DNA from 3 places in the Pseudomonas sp. A125 genome. Region 1 is predicted to be linked to each of the others. Evidence: predicted binding sites of a transcription regulator. Region 1 holds the regulator's gene; each other region holds the start of a gene.
The links. Region 1 encodes sigma-54, which starts transcription at its own class of promoters, with help from an activator protein. Its sites were predicted from a motif close to ANTGGCATNNANNTTGCTNT; they were not measured.
Positions count from the first base shown of each region.

Region 1 (4,723 bases):
GATCATCACTCAGGGCTCGATGAAAGTGACGGGTAATACCGTGACGCTGACTCGCACCCCGGCAGGCGATATCGACGTGGTCACCTCGGTTGGCAACCTGGCGTATTTCGAACAGCTGCAAAAAGTGGGCGACCCTACGCCAGTCAAAGGCTACGGCAAGACGATCCAGTACCATGCACAGCAAAATCGCATCGTACTGATCGACCAGGCCCGGGTGATCAATGACGGCAACACCACCGACGGCGAAAAAATCGTCTACGACACGGTGAAGCAGATTGCCCAGGCCGGTCGTGCCACCGGTTCCAAAATCGGCACGCCGAAGCCGCGCATCGACATGGTTATCCAGCCGAAGCCGAAACCGGCCGCAGCCCAGCCGGCGCCGAAACCCGACGCGAAGAAGGCGAATTAATGGCAACCCTGAAAGCCCAGCATCTGGCCAAGGCCTATAAAAGCCGGCAGGTCGTGCGCGACGTGAGCCTGTCGATCGACAGCGGGCAGATCGTCGGCTTGCTCGGCCCCAACGGTGCGGGCAAGACCACCTGCTTCTACATGATCGTGGGCCTGGTACAGGCCGATCAGGGCCGCGTGCTGATCGACGACCTGGACGTGAGCCACCAGCCCATGCACGGTCGCGCCCAAGCAGGCATTGGCTATCTCCCGCAGGAGGCGTCGATCTTCCGCAAACTGTCGGTTTCTGACAACATCATGGCCATCCTCGAGACCCGCAAGGAACTCGACCGCGCCGGGCGCAAGCAAGAGCTGGAAAGCCTGCTGCAGGAATTCCACATCAACCACATTCGCGACAACCTCGGCATGAGCCTGTCCGGCGGTGAGCGTCGTCGCGTGGAAATCGCCCGCGCCCTGGCCACTGCGCCGAAGTTCATCCTGCTGGACGAACCTTTCGCCGGTGTCGACCCGATCTCGGTCGGCGATATCAAGCAGATCATCCATCACCTCAAGGCCAAGGGCATCGGTGTATTGATCACCGACCACAATGTCCGCGAGACCCTCGATATCTGCGAAACCGCGTATATCGTCAACGATGGGCAACTGATTGCCGAAGGTGACTCGGCCACCATCCTGGCCAACGAACTGGTCAAGGAAGTGTATTTGGGTCACGAGTTCCGCCTGTAAACACGGTGGTATCAGGCCATTCGCCATGGAGCGCGGGAGTCAATAAAAACCTCAGTATTTTTATTGTTACCGCGCTCTAGGCAAAGCCCCCGATATCAGGCATATAATTTGCTTATGTTTGGCGCTCACGCGCCCTGTCGTGGATGGCGCATTGCGCCGGCGAATAAGGTGTTAAGCCCCTGCCATGAAACCATCGCTAGTCCTGAGAATGGGCCAGCAGCTGACGATGACACCTCAGCTGCAACAGGCCATCCGCCTGCTCCAATTGTCGACCCTGGACCTGCAACAGGAAATCCAGGAGGCCCTGGAGTCCAATCCGATGCTCGAACGCCAGGAAGAAGGCGACGACTTCGATAATGCAGACCCGCTTGCCGACAACATCGAGCAAAAACCCAACCCCGACGTACAGGAAACCTCCTACCAGGAAACCGCCCCCACGGTGGACAACCTTGAGGAAGGTGAATGGAACGAACGCATTCCCAACGAACTTCCCGTCGACACCGCCTGGGAAGACGTCTACCAGACCAGCGCCAGCAGCCTGCCCAGCAATGATGATGACGAGTGGGACTTCACTACCCGAACCTCCGCCGGCGAGAGCCTGCAGAGCCATCTGCTCTGGCAACTGAACCTGGCACCGATGTCTGACACCGATCGACTGATCGCTGTGACCCTGATCGACTGCATCAACAATCAGGGCTACCTGGACGAGTCCCTTGAGGAGATCCTCGAGGCCTTCGACCCGGAACTGGACATCGAACTGGACGAAATCGAAGCCGTCCTGCACCGCATCCAGCAGTTCGAGCCCGCCGGTATCGGCGCGCGCACCCTGAGCGAATGCCTGCTGCTGCAACTGCGCCAATTGCCAGCCAAGACCCCTTGGCTGGCCGAGGCGCAGCGCCTGGTCACCGACTACATCGACCTGCTCGGCAGCCGCGACTACAGCCAGCTGATGCGCCGCATGAAGCTCAAGGAAGATGACCTGCGCCAGATCATCGAGCTGGTGCAGAGCCTGAACCCGCGCCCTGGCTCGCAGATCGAGTCCAGCGAAGCCGAATATGTGGTGCCCGACGTGATCGTGCGCAAGGACAACGAGCGCTGGCTGGTGGAGTTGAACCAGGAATCGGTGCCGCGCCTGCGGGTCAACCCGCAATACGCAGGCTTTGTGCGCCGCGCCGACACCAGCGCCGACAACACCTTCATGCGTAACCAGTTGCAGGAAGCCCGCTGGTTCATCAAGAGCCTGCAAAGCCGCAACGAAACCCTGATGAAAGTCGCCACCCAGATCGTCGAACACCAGCGCGGTTTCCTGGAATACGGCGATGAAGCGATGAAGCCGCTGGTATTGCACGACATCGCCGAGGCGGTGGGCATGCACGAATCAACGATTTCCCGGGTAACCACACAAAAATTCATGCATACCCCACGGGGTATCTATGAGCTGAAATACTTTTTCTCCAGCCACGTCAGCACCTCCGAAGGCGGCGAATGCTCGTCCACGGCGATCCGCGCGATCATCAAAAAACTGGTTGCCGCGGAAAATCAGAAAAAGCCGTTGAGTGACAGCAAGATCGCTGGTTTACTGGAGGCACAAGGCATTCAGGTCGCCCGTCGAACCGTCGCCAAGTACCGCGAGTCCCTTGGGATCGCGCCTTCCAGCGAGCGTAAGCGTTTGATGTGACGGGCGGGCCATAGCGTTCCAGTGGCAGGCACCCCGGCCTGCCGCTTTATGCACTGGCAACGAAGGAGAAGCTGTATGCAAGTCAACATCAGTGGACACCATGTAGAAGTCACCCCTCCATTGCGCGAATACGTCGAGCAGAAGCTGAAACGACTTGAGGGTCATTTCGACAAGATCACCAATGTGCAGGTCATCATGAAGGTCGATAAGCTTCAGCAGAAAATCGAAGCGACCTTGCAGATACCCGGTGGCGAAGTGGTCGCCAATGCCGAGCATGAAGACATGTATGCATCGATCGATGCCTTGACTGACAAGCTTGACCGCCAACTTAAAAAGCATAAGGAAAAGCAGCAGAGCCTTCTTCAAGGCACCGGCCGCTAACACTCCCCACCCATGATTCGACTTGAAACCATCCTGACCCCCGGCCGTTCCCTCGTGAACGTGCCGGGCGGCAGTAAAAAGCGTGCCCTCGAACAAATTGCCAACCTGATCGGCCGCGAAGTGCCCGAGCTGGATACGCAAGCTGTGTACGAGGCTCTGATCGCCCGTGAAAAGCTCGGCTCGACCGGCTTTGGCAACGGAATCGCCATTCCTCACTGCCGCCTGCAAGGCTGTGAATCTCCAGTCAGCGCCCTGCTGCACCTGGATGCCCCAATCGATTTCGACGCCATCGATGGCGCCCCGGTCGACCTGCTGTTTGTACTGCTGGTCCCGCAAGCTGCCACCGATGCGCACCTGGAACTGCTTCGGCAGATCGCCAGCATGCTCGACCGCAAGGAAGTACGCGACAAACTGCGCAGCGCCTCCAGCAACGAGGCGCTCTATCAGGTCGTCCTGGATGAACAAAGCAGGCATTAATCATGCGTTTGATCATCGTCAGTGGCCGGTCCGGCTCAGGCAAAAGCACGGCCCTCAATGTTCTTGAGGACAACGGCTTCTATTGCATCGACAACCTGCCCGCCGGCCTGCTGCCGGAACTGGCGGAACGCGCACTGATTCACACTGAGCTCGCGCAACCACTGGTCGCTGTCTCGATCGACGCCCGAAACCTGCCCAGCCACCTCACACGCTTCCCTGAGCTGCTCGAAGAAGTGCGCGCCAAGCACATCCATTGCGATGTGCTGTACCTGGACGCCGACGAAGAGACCCTGCTCAAGCGCTTCTCCGAAACCCGTCGACGCCACCCTCTTAGCAGCCCGCATCGCTCGCTGGCCGAAGCCATCGAAGACGAGACCAAGCTGCTGGGGCCGATCATTGACCTGGCTGACCTCAAGATCAACACCACCAGCCTGAACCTGTATCAACTGCGTGATGCGATCAAGCTGCGCCTGCTGAACCAGCCAGAGCCGGGCACGGCGTTCCTCGTGGAGTCGTTTGGCTTCAAGCGTGGCATGCCGGTAGATGCCGACCTGGTGTTTGACGTGCGCTGCCTGCCCAACCCGTATTGGAAGCCGGAATTGCGCGATCAGTCCGGGCTGGACGAGCCTGTGGCCGAGTACCTGGCGGCGCAACCGGATGTGGAGGAGATGTTCCAGGACATCTCCAGCTACCTGCTCAAGTGGCTGCCGCGTTTTGCGGCCAGCAACCGGGCTTATGTCACCATCGCCATTGGCTGCACCGGCGGCCATCACCGTTCCGTCTACCTGACCGAACGCCTGGGCAAGGTGCTGCACCAAACCCTCAAGAACGTCCAGGTTCGCCACCGCGACCTCAGCTGAAAGGAACACCCCCGCGATGCCCGCTCTGGAAATTGAAATCATCAACAAGCTGGGCCTGCACGCCCGGGCCTCGGCCAAGTTCGTCGGCGTTGCCGGGCAGTTCCCTTGCCAGATCCGCGCCGGGCGCACCCCGGAATCCATGGTCGACGGCAAAAGCATCATGGCCATGATGATGCTGGCTGCGGGCAAGGGC
Region 1 is NZ_JBUZVP010000034.1:26,837-31,559, forward strand. Features, by position in the region: gene lptA (lipopolysaccharide transport periplasmic protein LptA) at 1-409, shown strand, start outside; gene lptB (LPS export ABC transporter ATP-binding protein) at 409-1,134, shown strand; gene ACZRN6_RS31190 (RNA polymerase factor sigma-54) at 1,319-2,812, shown strand; gene hpf (ribosome hibernation-promoting factor, HPF/YfiA family) at 2,888-3,193, shown strand; gene ptsN (PTS IIA-like nitrogen regulatory protein PtsN) at 3,206-3,670, shown strand; gene rapZ (RNase adapter RapZ) at 3,673-4,530, shown strand; gene ACZRN6_RS31210 (HPr family phosphocarrier protein) at 4,547-4,723, shown strand, end outside.

Region 2 (4,723 bases), on a different contig from region 1:
GCCCTCGATCGGGCAGATTGGCGACGCTGTGGACGGTTTATTTGTTGTCGAGGATCTGCACAACTTTGGCGCTGATTACGACAAGACGCTGATGGCCTGGTGCGAGAACTTCGAACGGGCTTGGCCGGATTTTGCAGAAACCTTCGGCCGGCGCTTCTACCGGATGTGGCGCTATTACCTGCTGTCGTGTGCCGGTGCGTTTCGCGCGCGGGATATCCAGTTGTGGCAGTGGGTATTGTCGAAGAAGGGGGTTGTCGGCGGGTATCAGCGGGTAAGTTGATGGTTACAACGGCTTAATGGGGCAGGCGAAACCTGCCCCGGTTGGCCGGTTTATTCGGCGGCCGGCGTCAATCGCGCTTCCAGCTCCGCCACCTTGGCCTCAAGGCTCTCCAACCGCGCCCGAGTGCGCGCCAACACCACCATCTGGCTATCAAACTCTTCCCGGCTGACCAGGTCCAGCTTGCTGAAACCGCTTTGCAGCAATGCCTTGAACTGGCTTTCAATTTCGTTGCGCGGCAGCGGCGTGTCGCTGCTGAACAGGCGGGAGGCGTGGCCGCTCAGGGCGTCGAGGAGGTCTTTGGGCGCGAGCATGGGAAATAGTCCGGAAAATCTGTTGGCCGCCAGTGTATCACGCAGCGTCTATAGTCTTTTCCAGCGGCTGCGGCGCACGCTTTTCGCGCATCGGGCCGGGCGGTCACGCACCGTTTTCGTGCGTATCTTCGCCGCCGTGGCGCCCGGCAGGTGTGTGCAAGCGAACAAAGGACTGATTTCAGTGATTTTTACGGAGCTGGCAAGCTTTCTGCTTAGACGATCATGACCCATGCACTGATGCAGTCGCTGTGACGATGCAGTGCGCCGACGGAGCGGGGTAGGTTTCGTCACCAGTGGTTAGCGAGCGTTGCAATGGCAAATGCCAAGGCGACGAAGCGTTACAAAGCCAGGCACTGCGCTTAGACTTGAGACGGGTTTGTTTTCCTGGGGCAAGTCCACCAATTCGGGAGAGAGTTTTCATGAAGCTAGTCACTGCCATCATCAAGCCGTTCAAGTTGGACGATGTACGCGAGTCACTGTCCGAGATCGGCGTGCAGGGCATTACCGTTACTGAGGTCAAAGGCTTCGGTCGGCAGAAGGGTCACACCGAGCTGTATCGCGGCGCGGAATACGTGGTCGATTTCCTGCCAAAGGTGAAGATTGATGTCGCCATTGACGACAAGGATCTTGACCGGGTTATCGAGGCGATAACCAAGGCTGCCAACACCGGCAAAATCGGTGACGGCAAGATCTTCGTGGTCAATCTGGAACAGGCTATTCGCATCCGTACCGGCGAAACCGATACCGACGCAATCTAAGCCGCCAAACCCCCAACGCCCCAGGAGAAAACAATATGACTCTGCGTAAATTCGCAGGGCTAGGAGCCCTGTTGTCCCTCGTAATGCCGGCCCTGGCCATGGCGGCGGACCCAGTACCTGCTCCAGTCCTCAATTCCGGCGACACCGCGTGGATGCTCACGTCCACCGCGCTGGTACTGTTTATGACCATTCCAGGCCTCGCGCTGTTCTACGGCGGCATGGTTCGCTCCAAAAACATTCTTTCCGTGATGATGCAGTGCTTCGCCATCACCGGCCTGATCTCCATTCTGTGGTTCGTCTACGGCTATAGCCTGGCGTTCGACACAACCGGTATGGAAGCAGGCGTCGTCAACCTCAACTCGTTTGTGGGCGGCCTGTCCAAATTGTTCCTCTCGGGTGTGACCCCGGCCAGCATCACCGGCCCGGCGGCGTTGTTCCCTGAGTCGGTGTTCGTGACCTTCCAGATGACCTTCGCGATCATCACTCCGGCGCTGATCGTCGGTGCGTTCGCCGAGCGTATGAAGTTCTCCGCGATGCTGATCTTCATGGGCGTCTGGTTCACCCTGGTCTACGCACCGATTGCCCACATGGTGTGGGGCGGTCCGGGTTCGTTGCTGGGCGACTGGGGCGTGCTGGACTTCGCAGGCGGCACCGTGGTGCACATCAACGCCGGTGTTGCCGGCCTGGTAGCGTGCCTGGTACTGGGCAAGCGTAAAGGCTTCCCAACCACCCCAATGGCACCGCACAACCTGGGTTACACCCTGGTGGGCGCGGCCATGCTGTGGGTAGGCTGGTTCGGCTTCAACGCCGGCTCCGCGGCTGCGGCCAACGGCACCGCCGGCATGGCGATGCTGGTGACCCAGATCGCTACCGCTGCTGCGGCGCTGGGCTGGATGTTCGCCGAGTGGGTCACCCACGGTAAGCCAAGTGCCCTGGGCATCGCCTCGGGTGTTGTCGCTGGCCTGGTGGCAATCACTCCAGCCGCTGGCACTGTGGGCCCGATGGGCGCCCTGGTGATCGGCCTGGCTGCCGGTGTGGTGTGCTTCTTCTGCGCCACTACCCTGAAACGCAAGCTGGGCTACGACGACTCCCTGGACGCCTTTGGCGTGCACGGTATTGGCGGTATCCTCGGCGCGATCCTGACCGGCGTATTCGCGGCACCAGCGATGGGCGGCTTCAACGCCACCACCACTGACATCGCGGCACAAGTCTGGATCCAGTGCAAAGGCGTCGGCTTCACCGTCATCTACACGGCTATCGTGACCTTCATCATCCTCAAGGTGCTGGACGTGGTGATGGGCCTGCGGGTGACCGAAGAAGAAGAGGCTGTGGGCCTCGACCTGGCGCAACACAACGAACGCGGCTACAACTTGTAAGTACGCGAAAAAAAGATGCCCGGCTTGCCGGGCATTTTTTTGCCTGGGGTTTGTCTGTGGCTAAAGGTGTATGGGTTTTTTCACGACTTTGTGATGGGATCCGCACTGCACTTTTCGGTGTGCGAATGTCTTACAGGCATGTAGGCGTATTCGGCACTTTGTTTTTTCCCAGAGCGCGCTAGAATGCGCGCCGATGTGCGGAGAACTGTATGTGGCAACAGACCCTGATAACCCTGCGGGCCAAGCCCCGGGGCTTTCATCTGGTGACGGACGAGTTGCTCGCCGGCCTGCCTGAATTGAAGGCCTGTCGGGTGGGACTGTTGCATTTGTGGCTGCAGCACACCTCGGCCTCGTTGACGGTCAACGAGAATGCCGACCCGGCGGTTCGCCGTGACTTCGAGCGTTTCTTCAATGCGCTGGTGCCGCAAGGTACGGCGGGATATGAACACAACGACGAAGGTCCGGATGATCTGCCGGCGCACTTCAAGGCCAGTCTCCTGGGCTGCCAGCTGAGTTTGCCGGTAAGGGCCGGCCGCTTGGCGATGGGGACCTGGCAAGGTGTTTATCTGGGCGAGCACCGTGATCATGGCGGTGCTCGTAAAGTCCTCGCCACCTTGCACGGTGATGGGGCATAAGCCACTGGTTATCCTGTGGATGTTGATTTTTTTCCGGCGGCCGTCGACAGGTGGCGAAGCTGGGCTATAACTAATCTGCTTTTCGCAAGTCATGAGGTAGAACATGAGCGACGATGATCTGGAAAACGACGACCTCGAAGTAGGCGACGACGACGAAACCGAGGAAGGTCTTGAGGCGGCTGCCGAAGACGTGGCTGACGACGACGGTGGCGAAGATGCACCGGCCCCGGCAGCCAAGGGCAAGGCCAAGGCTGCGGTGTCGGTTGACGAACTGCCGAGCGTAGAAGCCAAGAACAAAGAGCGCGATGCGCTGGCCCGTGCGATGGAAGAATTCCTCGCTAAAGGCGGCAAAGTGCAGGAAGTCGAGGCTAACGTGGTGGCAGATCCACCGAAGAAGCCGGATAACAAGTACGGCAGCCGGCCTATCTAAGGCCTGTTGTCTGCTTGCTGAAAAAGCCCGCCGTCGCTGCGGGCTTTTTCATGGGCGCTACAAAACGGAATTGCGCCCGTTCTCGTAGCAGCTGTCGAGCCTTGGCGAGGCTGCGTCGGCGGCCTGCCTGACACACCGCAAACGCAGCCTCGCCAAGGCTCTGCAGCTGCTACGGTAAGTTCGGGGTCACTTCCAGCGGGTCAGGATTGCTGGCAACTCGGTCAGGCTGCGAATCTCGGCATCCGGCAATTTCTCGGCTTCCCAGGCTTTGCCCGCCGGGTTGAACCACACCGCCCGCAGTCCCGCCTGTTGCGCCCCGGCGATGTCGTCCCCGGGATGGTCCCCGACGTGCACCGCTGCGTCCGGCTCAACGCCGCCGCGCTGCAAGGCCTCCTGGAATAACCGTGCATCCGGCTTGGCGATACCAATGTCTTCGGCCCGCAATGCAAAGTGAAAGTAGTCCGCCAGGCCCACACGCTGTACGTCGGCATTACCGTTGGTGATTACCCCCAGCAAATAGTGCTGGCGCAGCGCCTGGAGCATCGGCTCGGCCTCGGGAAATACCGTGAGCTGGTGGCGAGCATGGATAAATGCTTCAAAGCACACGTCGGCCATCTGCGCCGCTTCCGGTAGCGGGTACCCAGCCTCTTCGAAGGCGTACTGCAGCACCTTGTGACGCAACACGCTGATGCGATATTTGAGCTCCGGATGGCGTTGCAGCACCTGCTGGCGAAGGCTGGCGAACTTCTCCAGAGGCAAGTCACCGACCTTGGTGGCATGGGTGGCCAGCCACTCGCGCATCGACGCCTCGGCGCTGACGATGACCGGCACGTTATCCCAGAGCGTATCGTCCAGGTCGAAGGTGATCAGCTTGATGCTCATGAGTCACTGCCCTTAATGCGTTTGGCCCGTGGATGGGCGCTGTCGTACACC
Region 2 is NZ_JBUZVP010000017.1:23,768-28,490, forward strand. Features, by position in the region: gene cfa (cyclopropane fatty acyl phospholipid synthase) at 1-280, shown strand, start outside; gene ACZRN6_RS22095 (accessory factor UbiK family protein) at 331-591, opposite strand; gene glnK (P-II family nitrogen regulator) at 1,011-1,349, shown strand; gene ACZRN6_RS22105 (ammonium transporter) at 1,385-2,725, shown strand; gene ACZRN6_RS22110 (secondary thiamine-phosphate synthase enzyme YjbQ) at 2,935-3,360, shown strand; gene sutA (transcriptional regulator SutA) at 3,464-3,790, shown strand; gene ACZRN6_RS22120 (HAD family hydrolase) at 3,977-4,672, opposite strand; gene xerC (tyrosine recombinase XerC) at 4,669-4,723, opposite strand, start outside.
Region 2: the regulator sigma-54 is predicted to act here: its motif matches at 787-806, upstream of glnK (P-II family nitrogen regulator).

Region 3 (4,723 bases), on a different contig from region 1:
TGCTTATGAGCCAGGATTGTCCACCTGGATATAAAACGCGTAGGCACCCAGCAGCACCCAGAACACCATGAACAACCAGGGCGCGCGCATCGAGAACAACAAGGATTTGCGATAGCCCTTGTGGGACGACTCCGTTTCGCTGAACAGCGGCGATTCGTCGTAGGCCATGCCCATCACCGGTTCACTGCGCAGCAGTTCGCTTTGCTTGTAGTGCCAGTGATCGATGATTTCGTAGGCCGCCCGAATGCCCGGCCAGGCATTCAGGGAACTGAGGATGCCGAGCATCGCCAGGAATACCGGCACCACCAGGGTGAACAGCTTGCCCCACTCAGGGTTGAGGTTGCCCATGCCGGAAACGAAGGCAATCACCAGGAACGACTGCGCCGTGAGGTAGGCGTCGGTGCGGTTCGCCAGGATGCTGGTTTCGTATTGGATCTCGCGCCGGTAGAAGTCGAGCCGGTCCTTGGGGGAGCCGAAAATCTTCGCGGAGTGCTCGCTGTGGTCAGTCAGGCTCGATTCCGGGGTGTCGGGTGAGATGATTCTGGGCACGTCCGTGCTCCGTGCTGGCATATGAAGCCCTTTAGAAGAACTGGCCTGATGCAAAGTTCAAGTAATCAGTGCACCGTTTTGGAGCGGCCGGTTCTATATATGGCGAGGCCGCTTGCCCCCGCCGGACCGGGCTGGCGCTGCACACGTGGCGCTCTTATTCTTTTTTGGGGCCGCTGCGCAGCCCAGCGGGAGCAAGCTCCCTCGCCACAAGGTGTGGTGGCACAGGCATTGCTTTAATCCTTCAATCACCCACCTGCCCCGCCTGAATACAGGAGCAATCGTTACCTCCCGACCCAGAGCCCAGCCCAAAAGAAAGTAAGGACCAGACCCGCTGGCACCATCAGCCACGGGCCCATAAAAAAATGCGTTTTATAAAGCGGCAGTGCCCCCCAAAGCATATTCCCGGGCACTGACAAGGTATTGGAATGGCTCGATCTTTCTTTGATGAAATGAATGACGCACAAGGCGTTTGTCGTGCGCACTATCAGGAATTCTCCCGCTGGCTGGCCAATACGCCGCCAGAGCTGCTGGCCCAGCGCCGACGTGAAGCCGACCTGCTGTTTCACCGCGCCGGGATCACCTTCACCCTGTATGGCGACGAGCAAGACACCGAGCGCCTGATCCCCTTCGACATCATCCCCCGCAGCATCCCCGCCAGTGAATGGAGCATCATCGAGCGCGGCTGTATCCAGCGGGTGAATGCACTGAACATGTTCCTCGCCGACATCTACCACGACCAGCGCATCATCAAGGCCGGGATCATTCCTGCCGAGCAGGTGCTGGGCAACGAGGGTTACCAGAAGGCGATGGTCGGCCTGGACCTGCACCGCGATATCTACTCGCACATCTCCGGGGTCGACCTGGTACGCGATGGCGACGGCACCTACTACGTGCTCGAAGACAACCTGCGCACCCCCAGCGGCGTGAGCTACATGCTCGAAGACCGCAAGATGATGATGCGCCTGTTCCCGGAGGTGTTTGCCAAGCAGCGCATTGCCCCGGTGGACCACTACCCCAACCTGCTGCTCAAGACCCTCAAAAGCTCCAGCCGCCTGGACAACCCCAACGTGGTGGTGCTGACGCCTGGGCGCTTTAACAGCGCATTCTTCGAACACGCGTTCCTGGCCCGGGAAATGGGCGTGGAACTGGTGGAAGGTGCCGACCTGTTCGTGCACGACCTCAAGGTGTTCATGCGTACCACCGATGGCCCTAAAGCCGTCGATGTGATCTACCGTCGCATCGACGATGCATTCCTCGACCCGCAGGCCTTCAATCCCGACTCGATGCTCGGCGTACCCGGCCTGGTCGCGGCCTACTGCGCGGGCAATGTGGTGCTGGCAAATGCCATCGGCACCGGCGTGGCGGATGACAAATCCATCTACCCGTACGTGCCGGAGATGATCCGTTTCTACCTGGACGAAGAGCCGGTCCTGCAAAACGTGCCGACCTTCCAGTGCCGCAAACCCGACGAGCTGTCCCACGTACTCGCCCATCTGCCAGAGCTGGTGGTGAAGGAAACCCAGGGCTCCGGCGGCTACGGCATGCTGGTGGGTCCGGCTTCCAGCGCTGCCGAGATCGAGGATTTCCGCCAGCGCATCAAGGCCCGGCCCCACGCCTACATCGCCCAACCAACCTTGAGCCTGTCCACCTGCCCGACCTTTGTCGAAAATGGCATTGCGCCGCGGCATATCGACCTGCGGCCCTTCGTGCTCTCGGGCAAGGAAACCCGCCTGGTGCCCGGTGGCTTGACCCGTGTGGCACTGCGTGAAGGTTCATTGATCGTCAACTCGTCGCAAGGCGGCGGAACCAAGGACACCTGGGTGGTGGAGGGCTGAGTATGCTGAGTAGAACCGCCGCAGATTTGTATTGGATGTCGCGTTACCTGGAGCGTGCCGAGAACCTGGCGCGCATGCTGGAAGTCAGTTATTCGCTGTCGTTGATGCCCCAGGCCGGGCGCAGTGACGGGCTGGACGAGCTGGCCATGTCGTTGCTCTGCAGCGGTACCCTGGAAAGTTACCTCGAGCGCCATAAGCAGTTGGACGCCGAGCGCATGTTGCACTTCTTCGCCCTCGATGAGGAAAACCCGGCGAGCATCTATAACTGTTTGCGGGCTGCTCGCGGGAATGCCCACGCGGTACGCGGGCGGATCACCGCCGACATGTGGGAGAACCTCAACGCCACCTGGCTGGAGATGCGCAGCATTGCGGCCGGTGGGTTGGCGCGCCATGGCATCAGCCACTTTTGTGACTGGGTAAAGCAGCGTTCGCACCTGTTTCGCGGGGCCACGTCCGGGACGATCATGCGTAATGACGCGTATCGGTTTATTCGGTTGGGCACGTTTGTCGAACGGGCGGATAACACGTTGCGCCTGCTGGATGCGCGGTATGAGATGTTTGGCGAGGAGTCCGAAGAGGTCAGCGACTTGTCGGCACGCGGGTATTACCAGTGGAGTGCACTGCTGCGGGCGTTGTCGTCGTTTGAGGCGTATACCGAGCTGTATCCGAATGCGTTGAATGCGCGGTCTGTGTCAGAGCTGTTGCTGTTGCGCAGTGACGTGCCCCGCTCGCTGCATGCATGCATTGAGGAGTTGAGCCATATTTTGGCGGACTTGCCCGGGAGTTATGGGCGTACGGCGCAGCGTTTGGCGGCGGAGTTTGAGGCGCGGCTGCGGTATACCGGGATTGATGAGATTCTGGAGGATGGGCTGCATAGCCGGTTGACGGAGTTTATCGATACCGTGCGGCAGTTGGCGCGGGCGATTCATAGCTCGTACCTGGAGGTGGTCTGAACACCGCTGCAAACCCATGTGGGAGCTGGCTTGCCTGCTCCCACCTTTGAAGTGTGCAGGGGTTGGGTTATTGGTTTTTCACCAATACGGGCTCGGCGCGGTATTGGTCGGGAAACAGTTTTTTCAGCTGTGCCACCTTGGGCAGGTCGTTGATTACGATGTAGGGGTACGAGGGGTTTTCGGTCAGGAAGTCCTGGTGGTAGGACTCTGCCGGGTAGAACGCTTTGCCCGTTTCAACTTTGGTCACGATCGGTTTGTCGAAGGCTTTGGCGCCGTCGAGTTGGTCGATGTAGGCCTGGGCGACTTTTTGCTGGTCGGCGTTCTGGGCAAAGATCGTCGAACGGTACTGGGTGCCGCTGTCCGGGCCCTGGCGGTTGAGTTCCGTGGGGTTGTGGGCCACCGAAAAGTAGATCTGCAGCAGCTTGCCGTAGCTGACCTTGCTCGGGTCGTAGGTCACGGAGACGGACTCGGCGTGGCCGGTATCACCGCCGCTGACGCTTTCGTATTGGGCGGTGCTGGCCGCGCCGCCGTCATAGCCAGAGACGGCGTTTTTCACCCCTTGCACGTGCTGGAACACACCCTGCACACCCCAGAAGCAACCGCCGGCGAACACGACGGTTTGCTGGGTGCTACCGTTTGCCGGCAGGTCCATGGCCGGTGGCGCAATGGCCACGGCGTCGTCGGACGGGCCGAAGGAGAAGGCCGAGCTGTGGCCGACGAAGGCAGCGAACGCCAGGGCCGGTAAGTACTTAAGCAGTTTCATCTCATTCACTCCGAAACATCAGAATAAACACGGTCAATTGTGGGAGCTGGCTTGTCGGGTCGCCGCATCGCTGCGATGGCGGTGGTGAATTCAACATCGCCATCGCAGGCAAGCCAGCTCCCACATTGATCGGGTTAACCATTCAAAATTTCGCTATGGGTTAGCCGAAGGTGAAGGCGTAGGCCGCCACTTGTGGGTCCAGAAACTCGATGGTGAAGGTCCGATCCTTGACCGCGCCAGGCTGGCGCACCAGTTGGTACAAGCGTTGTTCGGTCACCGTACCGCTGCCATCCGGGGCGACGTCGGTGCCGTGGGAATCCCCGGGCGCCTGGCCGTCGACGCTGACTTTGAAGCGCGCCGGCTTGCCGTCGGCGCCAGGGCCCAGCACCAGGTGCAGGTCACGGGCGTGGAAGCGGTAGACGATCTTGCCGTTGGCCGCCGCAAGGGTGGCTTGCTGGCCGCCGACGTTCCATTGGCCTTCGAGGGTCCAGTTGTTCAGCGCGAGATTGCCGGCCGCCGGGTAGTTGGCGACCTTGTCGGTGGCCAACGTGCCGGTGGAGACGAAGTTCTCGGCGCGCTGGAAGCCCAGGTAGGTTTCCGGCGACTGCACTTCGTTCATGTCC
Region 3 is NZ_JBUZVP010000015.1:164,519-169,241, reverse strand. Features, by position in the region: gene ACZRN6_RS20910 (hypothetical protein) at 4-549, opposite strand; gene ACZRN6_RS20905 (circularly permuted type 2 ATP-grasp protein) at 975-2,384, shown strand; gene ACZRN6_RS20900 (alpha-E domain-containing protein) at 2,387-3,337, shown strand; gene msrA (peptide-methionine (S)-S-oxide reductase MsrA) at 3,405-4,100, opposite strand; gene ACZRN6_RS20890 (cytochrome c biogenesis protein DipZ) at 4,261-4,723, opposite strand, start outside.
Region 3: the regulator sigma-54 is predicted to act here: its motif matches at 765-784, upstream of ACZRN6_RS20905 (circularly permuted type 2 ATP-grasp protein).